One region of the Oceanisphaera sediminis genome, then DNA from elsewhere that is predicted to be linked to it. Evidence: predicted binding sites of a transcription regulator. Region 1 holds the regulator's gene; the other holds the start of a gene.
What was found. Region 1 encodes sigma-54, which starts transcription at its own class of promoters, with help from an activator protein. Its sites were predicted from a motif close to TGGCACNGTTTTNGCTT; they were not measured.

Region 2: a site for sigma-54 is predicted at 2,344-2,360, ahead of fliE (flagellar hook-basal body complex protein FliE). Genes of this name have one in related genera too.

Annotation. Positions count from the first base shown of each region.
Region 1 covers NZ_BAABDS010000038.1:48,017-53,780, forward strand. The annotation lists gene ABD827_RS12675 (HPr family phosphocarrier protein) at 1-234, opposite strand, end outside; gene rapZ (RNase adapter RapZ) at 227-1,087, opposite strand; gene ptsN (PTS IIA-like nitrogen regulatory protein PtsN) at 1,098-1,544, opposite strand; gene hpf (ribosome hibernation promoting factor) at 1,547-1,834, opposite strand; gene ABD827_RS12695 (RNA polymerase factor sigma-54) at 1,859-3,298, opposite strand; gene lptB (LPS export ABC transporter ATP-binding protein) at 3,348-4,073, opposite strand; gene lptA (lipopolysaccharide transport periplasmic protein LptA) at 4,076-4,606, opposite strand; gene lptC (LPS export ABC transporter periplasmic protein LptC) at 4,575-5,123, opposite strand; gene kdsC (3-deoxy-manno-octulosonate-8-phosphatase KdsC) at 5,120-5,671, opposite strand; gene ABD827_RS12720 (KpsF/GutQ family sugar-phosphate isomerase) at 5,671-5,764, opposite strand, start outside.
Region 2 covers NZ_BAABDS010000036.1:205,816-211,579, forward strand. The annotation lists gene fliG (flagellar motor switch protein FliG) at 1-278, opposite strand, end outside; gene fliF (flagellar basal-body MS-ring/collar protein FliF) at 271-1,977, opposite strand; gene fliE (flagellar hook-basal body complex protein FliE) at 1,989-2,303, opposite strand; gene ABD827_RS12200 (sigma-54-dependent transcriptional regulator) at 2,498-3,889, opposite strand; gene ABD827_RS12205 (sensor histidine kinase) at 3,920-4,888, opposite strand; gene ABD827_RS12210 (sigma-54 dependent transcriptional regulator) at 5,115-5,764, opposite strand, start outside.

The DNA.
Region 1 (5,764 bases):
GGCGTTCATGGCTGCTTCTGCATCCGGCCCTTCGGCAACGACGCGAATGGCGTGCCCTTGGGCGGTTTCCAGCATCAGCAAGCCCATGACGCTGTTGGCCGGGGCCTGTTTTTCCTGGTTGCAAACGGTCACGGTGGCATCGAATTGCTGGGTTAACTGTACCAGCTGAATGGCGGCTCGGGCATGGAGCCCGAGCTTGTTGACGATTTGCAGATCCCGCTCGATTCTAGTCATGTTGCTTTTCCAGGGTCCGGTGGCGCAGTTGTACGCTTTTGCCCATTTGCCGGAATATCTGTGCGAGCTGCTCGACGATATACACGGATCTGTGCTTGCCACCGGTACAACCGATGGCGACGGTCACGTAACTGCGGTTGTTGCGTTCCAGGTGCGGCATCCAGGTGACCAGCAGGTTTTCAATCTGCCACAGGTATTTGGTGACCTCGGGCTGGCTGCTCAGGTAGCTGGCGACCGGCTCGTCCTGGCCGCTGAAAGGGCGCAACTCGGCTATCCAGTGGGGGTTGGGCAGAAAGCGGGCATCGAACACGAAATCCGCATCCTGAGAAATACCGTATTTGTAGCCGAAAGACTCGAATACCCAGTTCAGTTCCCGTTCCTTCTTGCCGAGAATACGGGCGCGGATAATTTCGCTCAGATCGTGAATACTGAGATCGGAAGTGTCGATACGCAGATCGGCGGTGGAAGACAGAGGCGCCAGCAGGTGGGTTTCCTGACGGATGGCTTCGTCCAGGGTCAGGCTGTGACGAGACAAGGGGTGCAGCCGGCGAGTGTCGCCGAAGCGACGGATCAGGGCGGCATTGTCCGCGTCGATAAAAATACTGGACAGGCTGACCCCTTCCATGGCGCCGATGTCGGCCAGACAGGCTTCCAGTTTGTCGGCACTGTCGGGCAGGTTGCGTACATCGATGCTGACCGCCACCTCACCGGGTTCGCGCCGACGCATCTGTACCAGCTCGGGCAGCAGCTCGACGGGCAGGTTGTCGACACAGTAATAACCCAGATCCTCGAGCACACGCAGGGCCACGGTTTTACCCGAGCCCGAACGACCACTGACGATCACCAGCTGCATATTGTTCTCCTCAGGAAGACACCATGATGTGATAGAGCTCGTCATCGCTGCCGGCCTGGCGCAACTGCTTGCAGACCTGTTTGTTGCTGAGCTTTTCGGCAATCAATGACAGCGTCTTGAGATGCTGCTTACATTCTTGTTCCGGTACCAGCAGGGCGAATACCAGGCCTACGGGCTGATTGTCAATGGCATCAAACTCCACCGGCTCGGCAAAGGTGAGTAGCACCGCCGTCGCCTGGTTGTCATTGCTGATACGGCCATGGGGAATGGCAATACCGTTGCCGATGCCGGTGCTGCCCATTTTTTCCCGGGCCAGCAGGCAGTCGAACAGCTGCTGGCTGCTGATATCGAGATGCAGGGCGGCCAGCTCGCTGATGATTTCGAGAGCTCGTTTTTTGCTCGTGCAGGGGACTGCACTGCGGGTGCAGTCCCTGCTCAGTATGTCGGCGACTTCCATGGTTATTTTTGCTTGAGCTTCTCTTTGTGTTTGATGATCTGGCGATCGAGCTTGTCGATCAAGCCATCGATGGCGGCGTACATGTCGTCATGTTGGGCGTTGGCAAAAATTTCACCGCCGCTGAGATGCATTTTGGCTTCGGCCACCTGCTGCAATTTTTCCAGGGTGAGGACGACGTGTACATTGGTGATGTTGTCGAAGTGACGCTCCAGTCGGGCAAACTTGCTGTTCACATAGTCACGCAGGGAATCGGTGACTTCTACATGGTGTCCAGTCAGATTTATTTGCATATCGTCTTCCTTCTAGATCTGCCTTTACATCAGGCGCTTACGCTGATTGGAAGGGGGGATGGCCAGCGACTCCCGGTACTTGGCGATGGTCCGCCTGGCCACCTGTATCCCCTGTTCGGCCAGCAACTGGGCAATTTTACTGTCGCTCAGTGGCTTGGCCGGGTTTTCCGCACCGACCAGTTTCCTGATCAGGGCGCGAATTGCCGTCGACGAACATTCTCCGCCACTGTCGGTACCCACATGGCTGGAGAAAAAATACTTCAGCTCGAACACCCCTCTGGGGGTATGCATGAATTTCTGCGTGGTCACTCGGGAGATGGTGGATTCGTGCATTTCCACCGCTTCGGCCACATCATTCAGCACCATCGGCTTCATGGCCTCGGGCCCGTACTCAAAGAATGCCTGTTGTTGTTCAACAATACAATTGGCAACCTTGAGCAAGGTCTCATTTCGGCTTTCCAGGCTCTTGATAAACCATTTGGCATCCTGCAAATGGTTACGAATAAACTGGCCGTCTTCACTGTTTCTGGGCTGGCGCGCCATGGCGGCGTAGGTCTGATTCAGCCGTACCTTGGGCATGGCGTCATGATTGAGTTCGGCAACCCAGACGTCCTGGCGTTTGGTCACCACCACATCCGGGATCACGTACTCGGAACTGCTCTGAATCACGCTGTTGCCGGGCCTGGGCTCCAGCTGCTGGATCAGGGCCAGCACATCCCTGAGTTCTTCTTCCTTCAGCCTGGTTTTACGTTGCAGGGTGCGATAGTCCCGGTTGCCGAGCAGATCCATGTGTTGCTCAAGCACCAGACGGGCCTCGTTCAGCCAGGGAGTGTCGGCGGGAAAGTGCTCGAGTTGAATGCGCAGGCATTCCTGCACGCTGCGGGCGGCGACGCCGACAGGGTCGAAGTGCTGAATGCGCTTCAACACCGCTTCCACCTCGTCTGCCTCGATTTCCTGGTCGCCACCGGAGACGGCGGCGAGGATATCTTCCAGATCCTGGGTCAGATAACCGGCGTCATCGATGGCGTCGATAATGGCCAGGGCGATGGCCTGATCGGTTTCACTAAAGGGGGTCAGCTGCATCTGCCACAGCAGGTAATCCTGCAGCGTTTCGGTGGTTTCTCCCTGATAGACGGTATCTTCCATTCCTTCGGGCAGGCCGCCGTTACCACTGCTGCCGGAGGAGGCGGTATAGATATCATCCCAATGAGTGTCCATCGGCAGTTCGTCGGACAGCTGGCTTTGCTCCATGGAGGTATCGGCAGCCATTTGCTCGTCGCTGCCACCGTCGGCCACTTCTATGCTGTCCGGCTCTTCCTGCTCCAGCAGGGGATTGTTTTCCAGGGCCAGCTGAATTTCCTGCTGCAGCTCCAGGCTCGACAGCTGCAGCAGGCGAATGGCCTGTTGCAGCTGGGGGGTCATGGTCAGTTGCTGCCCCAGACGTAACTGAAGAGTTGGCTTCATTGTAGAAAAGTCCTTCTATGTCAACCGCATGGGTCTTCAGCGGGCCAGCTCAGAGGCTGAATTGTTCACCAAGATAGACTTTCTTGACCTGCTCGTTCGCGAGTATTTCGGTCGGTGTGCCGGCGGCGATACGATGACCGTGGCTGACAATGTAGGCCCGTTCGCAGACATCGAGGGTCTCACGCACGTTATGGTCGGTAATCAGCACGCCCAGGCCGCGATCACGCAGGTGCAGGATGATTTTCTTGATATCGATCACCGAGATGGGATCGACCCCGGCGAAGGGCTCATCCAGCAGAATGAAACGCGGATCGGCCGCCAGCGCCCGGGCTATTTCCACCCGGCGGCGCTCGCCACCGGACAGGCTCATGCCGGCGCTGTCGCGGATATGAGTGATATTGAACTCTTCCAGCAACTGCTCCATTTTTTCGTCGCGGCCGGCGGCATCCAGATCCTGGCGGGTTTCGAGCACCGCCATCAGGTTGTCGGCCACGCTCAGGCGCCGAAAAATGGACGCTTCCTGGGGCAGGTAACCGATACCGGCCCGGGCTCGCACATGCATGGGCTCATGGCTGATGTCCTGTTCGTCGATGGTGATGCTGCCGGCATCGCGCTGTACCAGGCCCACTATCATGTAGAAGGAGGTGGTCTTGCCGGCGCCGTTGGGACCGAGCAGGCCGACGATCTGACCGGTGTTGACGGTCAGGCTGACATCGGCCACCACCTGGCGGCCCTTGTAACTTTTCTGCAGCCCGCGGGCTTTCAGTGTTGCCATGATCAGTTCTGCGTCTCTTTTTTATTTATGTCCTGCAGTTGTTCGGGCAGAAAAATGGTGGTGACGCGGTCTTTTCCGCCCTGGCTTTCGGCTTCCATCTGCTCCTTGTCGATATGGTAGCGGATTCGGTAGCCGGTCACGATATTGTCGTTTTGCGTGAGCTTCGCTTCCTTCAGCAGGGTGATGGTGCGTGCCTTCATATCGTAGTGGATTTCCCGGGCCTCGGCCTTGACCGGCTGGCCGCTGTCGAGCACCTGATAGTAGGTGGCCGGTGCGCCGTGGGCGGTCATCGATTGCAGGCCCTGGTCGTTGCGGATCACCACCAGTTTGTCGGCCTGCACATCCATGGTGCCTTGTTTGACCACGACCCGATCGCTGAAGGTGACCTTGTTGTCGACCAGCTCCACCAGCTGACGACCGGCATCGATGGTCACCGGCTGGTTGAAGTCTGCCTCTTTGGCCTCGGCCAGACTCAGGCCGAGGGCCAGCAGGCCACCGATGCTAAGGAGTAAAGTAGGTTGCCCGGGTTTCATGCAGTAATTCCACCGTTTGTTGATCAAGCTTGCCCAGCAGCCCCTGGCCCTGGGCCTGATAAGTGGGGCTGTTCAGTTGTACGTTCCGGTTGGATCGCAGCTGATTCTTAATAAAATCCAGTTCCAGATATTCGGTGGTCAGGGTTCTCACCAGGGCATCCGGTTGCAGCCCCCGGCCGACCACGGTGCCGTTCAGTACCGCGTTATCATTGGTGTTGAGCATGCCCTCGTCACCGCTCAGCCGCCATTGGGGCTGGCCATCGGGCGAATAGAGCAAGATAACAGGTTTTTCCATCAGGGTCATGGCCAGCGGTTGGTAGTACTCCGCATATTCCGCATCCAGTCCGCGGTAGGGCAGACCCAGCTGGTTGTATTGCACGCTGCGCAGGTTTTTGGCAATAAAATCCGGCTGATAATCCTGCTGATTGACCGGGGCATCGGTGACCGGCCGAAACCACTGCCAGCAGACCAGCGCGACCAGAAACAGGCCACCAAACCACCAGATCTGGCGGCTCACAGGCTCATGCCCCTGGCCTGTTCCAGCTCGCCCCGCGCCTCAAGCAGCAGGTCGCATACTTCGCGCACCGCGCCTCGGCCGCCGTCGATGCGGGTAACATAGTCGGCCTGTCGCAGCACCAGCGGGTGAGCATCGGCCACCGCCACGCCCAGGCCACAGTCCAGCATCACCGTCAAATCGACCACGTCATCGCCAATATAGGCGACCTGCTCCGGTCCGAACTTGAGGGTATCCAGCAGGGCGCGATAGCTGTGTATCTTGTCGCTCTGACCCTGATAAACATGGGTGACCCCGAGTGAAGCCATGCGCTCGCTGACGATGCGGGAGTCCCGCCCGGTGATTACCGCCACCTGAATACCGGCGTTGAGCAGCGCCTTGATGCCGAAACCGTCCTTGGTGCAGAAGCTTTTGTATTCTTCACCCTGATTACCGAGATAGATCATGCCGTCGGACAGCACGCCGTCCACATCGCAGATCAGCAGTTTTATCCCGGCCATCCGCTGCCAGACGTCGCCGGCCACCGGGCCGTAAAGGCTTGGTTGTTCCATCAGATCACTCCTGCCCGTAACAGATCGTGCATGTTGAAGGCGCCCACTGGATGCTGTTGTTCATCCAGCACCAGCAGACCGCTTATTTTCTTT
Region 2 (5,764 bases), on a different contig from region 1:
ACAAAGTCCTGACTGCCCACGCCGATTTTGGTGAAGCGCTGAATATCCTCGATAAAGAGCCGATGCACCGCCCCCACCCGCTCGGGACCAAAGTCGCCAACCGAGGCCATTTTCATGCCCAGACGCTGTACCTGCTTGGGATCGAGATGGCGAAATATCTGCGCCGCGTCTTCTTCCCGCAGGCTCAGCATCAAGAGCGCGGCTTTTTCGGTGCCGGTCATCTTGGTGAGCAGTTGCCGCTGCTCATCGGTAATCATCAGTTGCTGAGTATCAGTCATCGGCTTTCACCCAATTTCTCACTACCTGTGCCGCCAGATCCGGCTCGTTGGCCACCAGGGCCCGAATGGCCGACAGCACGTCTTCGTCCTTGTTCAGATCGGGCAGTTGCAAACGGCCCTCGCGAATACCAAACATGCCGTCATCCTGCTCGGCCTGCTGCGCCAGCAGCGCCAGATCATCATTGCCCAGCAGCGCATTCTGGCCGTCCAGATCCACCTCTTCCGGCATCTTTTCATCGCTGCCCAGCAGACGCCTGACCATGGGGCGCACCAGGGTCAGCAACAGCACAATCAGCACAATCACCGCACCGAGAATACGCATGAGGTGCAGGAACCAGGTTTTTTCGTAGAAAGGCACACCGGCAATATCGTCAAGCTGGGGCCGGTTGAATGCCACCGACACCACCTCTATGGCATCACCCCGGCTCACGTCGAAGCCCAGTCCGCCACGCAGCAGCCGATCGATACGGGTCAGCTCTTCCGGCGTCAGTGCGACCCGCTCTGTAGTGCCATCCTCATTGGTAATGGCCTTGTGATCCACCGCCACCGATACCGTTAACCGGCGCACATCTCCGGTGGCGCTCTGGGTGTGACTGATGGTGGTGTCCAGCTCGAAGTTGCGGGTCGCCTCGCGTCGGGAACGTTCGTTGCTTCGTTTTTCCTGAGCCTGCCCGGCCTGTTCGGGAATATCCGATTCGGCCGGCGGTTGATTGGTCAAGGCGCCCGGAATGCCAATAGCCCCCATGCCGGACGTATTGTCTTCCATCACCATTTCCGAGCGTACCGCCGGCAACTCGGGATTGAACGACTTGACGGTCTGCTCTTTGCGGGTGAAGTCGAGCCGTACATCCACCTCGGCGGTGTAATTGCCCAGCCCCAACACCGGACTCAGAATGGCGTCAATTTTCTGGCGATACTCCGCTTCCTGCTTTTGCTGCAGTTCAAATTCGCGACGGGTGCGGGCCGACAAGGGGTCTTGCGAGCCGGAGTTGAGCAGGCGACCGTTTTGATCGGTGACCGTGACCCGATCCGGCGTCATGTCCGACACCGCCGAGGCCACCGTATCCACGATGGCATCCACTTCTTCCTGACGTAATGTACCGCCCCGGCGCAGGTTCAGCACCACGGTGGCGCTGGGCTGGCGCTTGTCGCGTACAAAGACGTTTTCACGGGGAATGGCCAGCAGCACCTGGGCCTGGGCGACGCTGTTGTATTGTTCGATGACCCGCGCCAGCTGCCGTTCACGGCTCAGGTTAAGCCGCTCACGCTCCAGGCGTTGGCTGATGCCGAAACCGGGGTCGGACAGCAGAATAGAATCCCCCTGGGGCGGGCTTTGATCCAGGCCGGAGCGACGCAGGTTAAGCTGAATATCGGCAAATTTATCGGCCCGCACCAGCACGGTATTGCCGTCTATGGTGTATTCGACCTTCTGGGCATCGAGAAAGTCGAGGGTTTCAATCAATTCCTGATTGCTGTATACGCCCAGCGGGCGCATCTGGGGTTCTTTGCCCCACAGCAGAATAAACACCGCCAACGCCAGACAGATAGCCAGCGCCAGCACAATAATGACCTGGCGCAGAATGTCGGTGTTGCCCAGCAAGGCGAACGGCGTGCTTTTTTGCTCCTGGGCTTCCAGTGAGTTGTCCTCGCTGGTGGCAAGGGCAGATTTGTCGGTATTCACCAACGGATTATCGGCCACCAATCAAGTCCTCATACCGGCATGTTCATGATGGTTTTATAGGCCTCAACCACCTTGTTGCGCACCTGCACGGTGGCATCGAAAGCGATGCTCGACTTTTGCGACGAGATCATCACCTGCTCCAGGCTGACCGACTCGTCACCAAGCTCGAAGCGGTTGCGCAGATCGCCGGTGCTTTGCTGCAGACCATTGACGTTGTTGACCGCCTGGGTCAGCAGGGCAGAAAAGTCCTGTTGCGGGGCTACGCTATTGGGTGGCGTCAGCGGTTGCAGTTCGCCCTTGATGGCCTGCATGTCTGTTAATAGTCCGGCTGCGCTAATGTCCATCCCAGTCATCCTCAGTCAAATAAATAGCGTGAAGATCATAATGCAAACGACGGGCCAGTCTATCTTTATCTGCTCGCCGGCTTCTATTTGAACTTGAAGGGTCCAATTTATTGGACTGCCTGAGCCAGGGCGTAGTGCATGTGGTCGAATGAATTCAACCCTACTGGCTTGTATCTGCTCATTCAGGGTTCAATTCACACCGGCACGCTAATCCCGGCATCGCGCATGCGCGCCAGCTTATAGCGCAGGGTGCGAGGGCTGATACCCAGTTTTTCCGCCACCTGCTGACGGCTGCCGGCGTGGGTGTGCAAGGCCTGCAGAATAAGCTGCTGCTCCTGAGTAGCGAGCTCCTTGCCGAGGTCACTATCCGGCTCACCACGCCCGGAGGCGGTTGGTGCGGCAGGGAGTGCGACGGATGAGGCGGCGTCCAGCAGAATATCCGCCGCTTCAATCACCTCGCCGTGCGCCAGTATCAGCGCTCGCTGTATCACGTTACCCAGCTCGCGCACGTTGCCGGGCCAGTGCCAGGCCTGCAGTCGCGCTTTGGCCTGGTCATTCAACACCAAAACGCCCCGCCCCAACTCACGCGCATGGCGCTGCAGCAGATATTCCGCCAGCGGAATAATGTCGCCGGGTCGCTCGGCCAGCGCCGGCCAGTGCAACGGAAACACGTTAAGCCGGTAGTACAAGTCTTCCCGAAAGCGCCCTTCCGCCACCGCCTGGCGCAGATCCCGGTTGCTGGTGGCCAGCACCCGCACATCAAGCCGAATGGTCTTGCGCCCGCCCAGGCGCTCCACTTCCCGCTCTTGCAACACCCGCAGCAACTTGGCCTGCAGGTTGAGATCCATTTCGGTAATTTCGTCCAGCAGCAGGGTGCCGCCATTGGCCTGCTCAAACTTGCCGGGGCAGGCCTGCACCGCCCCGGTAAAGGCCCCCTTTTCATAACCGAACAGGGTGGCTTCCAGCATGTTCTCGGGAATGGCGGCACAGTTGATGGCCACAAAGGCGCCCTCGGCCCGCTCGGAGCGACGATGAATAAAACGCGCCAGCACCTCTTTGCCGGTGCCGCTGGGGCCACTGATCATCACGCTGGCGCCCGACTCCGCCACCCGGGTGGCCAGTTGCAGCAACTGTATGCTGCCGGCATCCCCCACCACGGGATCGCCGCCGTCTGCCGCTTCTTGCGACGTATGGCACGACCTGTGTTGCGACACATAAGGCGACACCACCGCCAGCAGCGCATCGGGGGTAAACGGCTTGGCCAGATAATCCACCGCACCGGCACGCATGGCGGCCACCGCCCCCGCAACCTGGGCATAAGCGGTGATCACCAGCACCGGTAGGCCGGGAATGCGACGATTGATCCAGCCGAGCAACCCCAGGCCGTCCATGCCGGCCATCTGCACATCGGTGATCACCAGCCGCGCCGCCCGCTCCTGCAGCCAGACGATGGCCGCCTCGGCACTATTGACCGCGGCGCAGGAAAACCCCGCCAGCAGCAGGGTATCCTGCAGCGCCTGCTGCAAACCCGAATCGTCTTCGACGATAAGAAGATCAACCACATCGGGCTGTACATCATGTGTCATGAAGATGCCTCCTTAATCTCTGTTTCCCCTTTATTCTTCATTCCTTACCCCTTGCGGCAAAAAGAGGCTGAAACGGCTGCCCTGCGCCGGTACCGACTGCACCGTGACCCGGCCCTGATGGGCACTCATCACCGCCATGACCGCCGCCAGCCCCAGGCCGGTGCCCTGGCTGCGGGTGGTAAAAAACGGGGTGAAAATCCGATTAAGCAGACTGGCGTCCATGCCCTTGCCATTATCCTGCACCCGAATTTCGACTTCATTATTCGGTGCCGACAGCACCGTCAGCGCGATTCGGATCGCTCCGGCTTCTGTCGCATTCTCCAGCAGATTCAGGATGATACCCTTGAGGGCGTGCGCATTGCCGAGCACGTGCACCGGCTGTGCCGGAGCAAGGTCCAGGGTAGCCCCTTCGGCCGCCAGCAGAGGCATGACGGCCTCAGCACACTCGCCGAGCAGCGCGTTCAGCTCCAGCTCTTCGGCGATGGAGCTCTGCTCGGGCCGGGCAAACAGCAAAATGTCGCTTATTTGACGCTCTATGTCGCTCAGCCGCGCCATCAGCCGCTGCTGAAACTGCGCCCGTTGTGCCTCGTTGAGGCTGGGCGCAGACAAGTTGGCGCCATATAGCATGGCCGCAGACAGGGGGGTGCGAATCTGGTGGGCCAGGGTGGCCGCCATTTGCCCCAGCGCCGCCAGCCGCCGAGCGTGGCTTTGCTGCTCAACCCAGGTTCGAGTGGGCGTCATGTCGGTCAATTGGATCAGCTGGCCGGGCTGGCCTTCTATATGGGAAATGGCCAGCTGTATGCGTCGACCGTCCTTGAGCGATATTTGCAGGCCGTCATCCGGCTGGGGCGCAAACACCCGTTCAATCACCTCGGGCCAGGCGATGTCCTGCAGGGGCTCACCCAATATGGCCCGGGCCGCCGGGTTGGCAAGCCGTACCCGGCCCCGGCCGTCCAGCCAGACCACACCGCTGGGCATGGCGTTCAGCAATAAGTCCATACTCAAGGGCGTATCTGACGACGCTTGTGGCAACAGGGCCGGATCACTGAACATAAGATGGCGACAATTGAGGAAGTGTTGAACCGGTTATTCAATAAGCATGCCATTTAGGAAAACTCGAGAGGTCCCCTTCTGCAGCCCCCCCTCCCCCTTGGCAGCGGCGCCACAGGCATAACGGCAGATTCGCCCCAGGGGGCGGCTGGGAGGGGGTGTCATTGGGAATGGATTAATATTCTCGGCTGATACCGTATTTCTTCATTTTTTCGACCAGGGTGGTGCGACGCATGCCCAGGTGCTCGGCGGCGCGGGCCACTATGCCTTCGTTCACTTCCAGCGCCTGGCCAATCATGTCCATCTCGATATTGGCCAGCATCTCCTTGAGGTTGACGCCTTCGGCCGACAACGAGGGAGCAAGCGGCTCCGGCTCTTCCAGCCCCATATCGTCGATAGCCTGAAAGTCGAAAAAATCGGCTTCGTCTTCGGCCGGCTCGTCAGCGGACTGAAATATCGACGACAGCGCATCTCGTTCGTCCAGTTCGTCGAAAGGCTGTACCGCCAGCTGTTCGTCACTCAAAAAACGGTATTTCGCCGGCAAGTCTTTCTGCTGCACCACCTGATTGGGGCACAGAATAAACATGCGCTCTACCAGGTTGGACAGCTCGCGCACGTTGCCCGGCCAGTGCCAGGCCTGCAGCGAGGCGATGGCGTCCGCTGAAAAAGACAGCTCGGCACCATGAGTGAGCCGGTGACGACCGATAAGCTCATTCAGCAACAAAGGAATATCGTCCTGCCGCTGGCGCAAGGCCGGCGTTTCTATCGGAAACACATTCAGGCGGTAATAGAGATCTTCCCGAAAGCGCTGCTCATAAATCATCT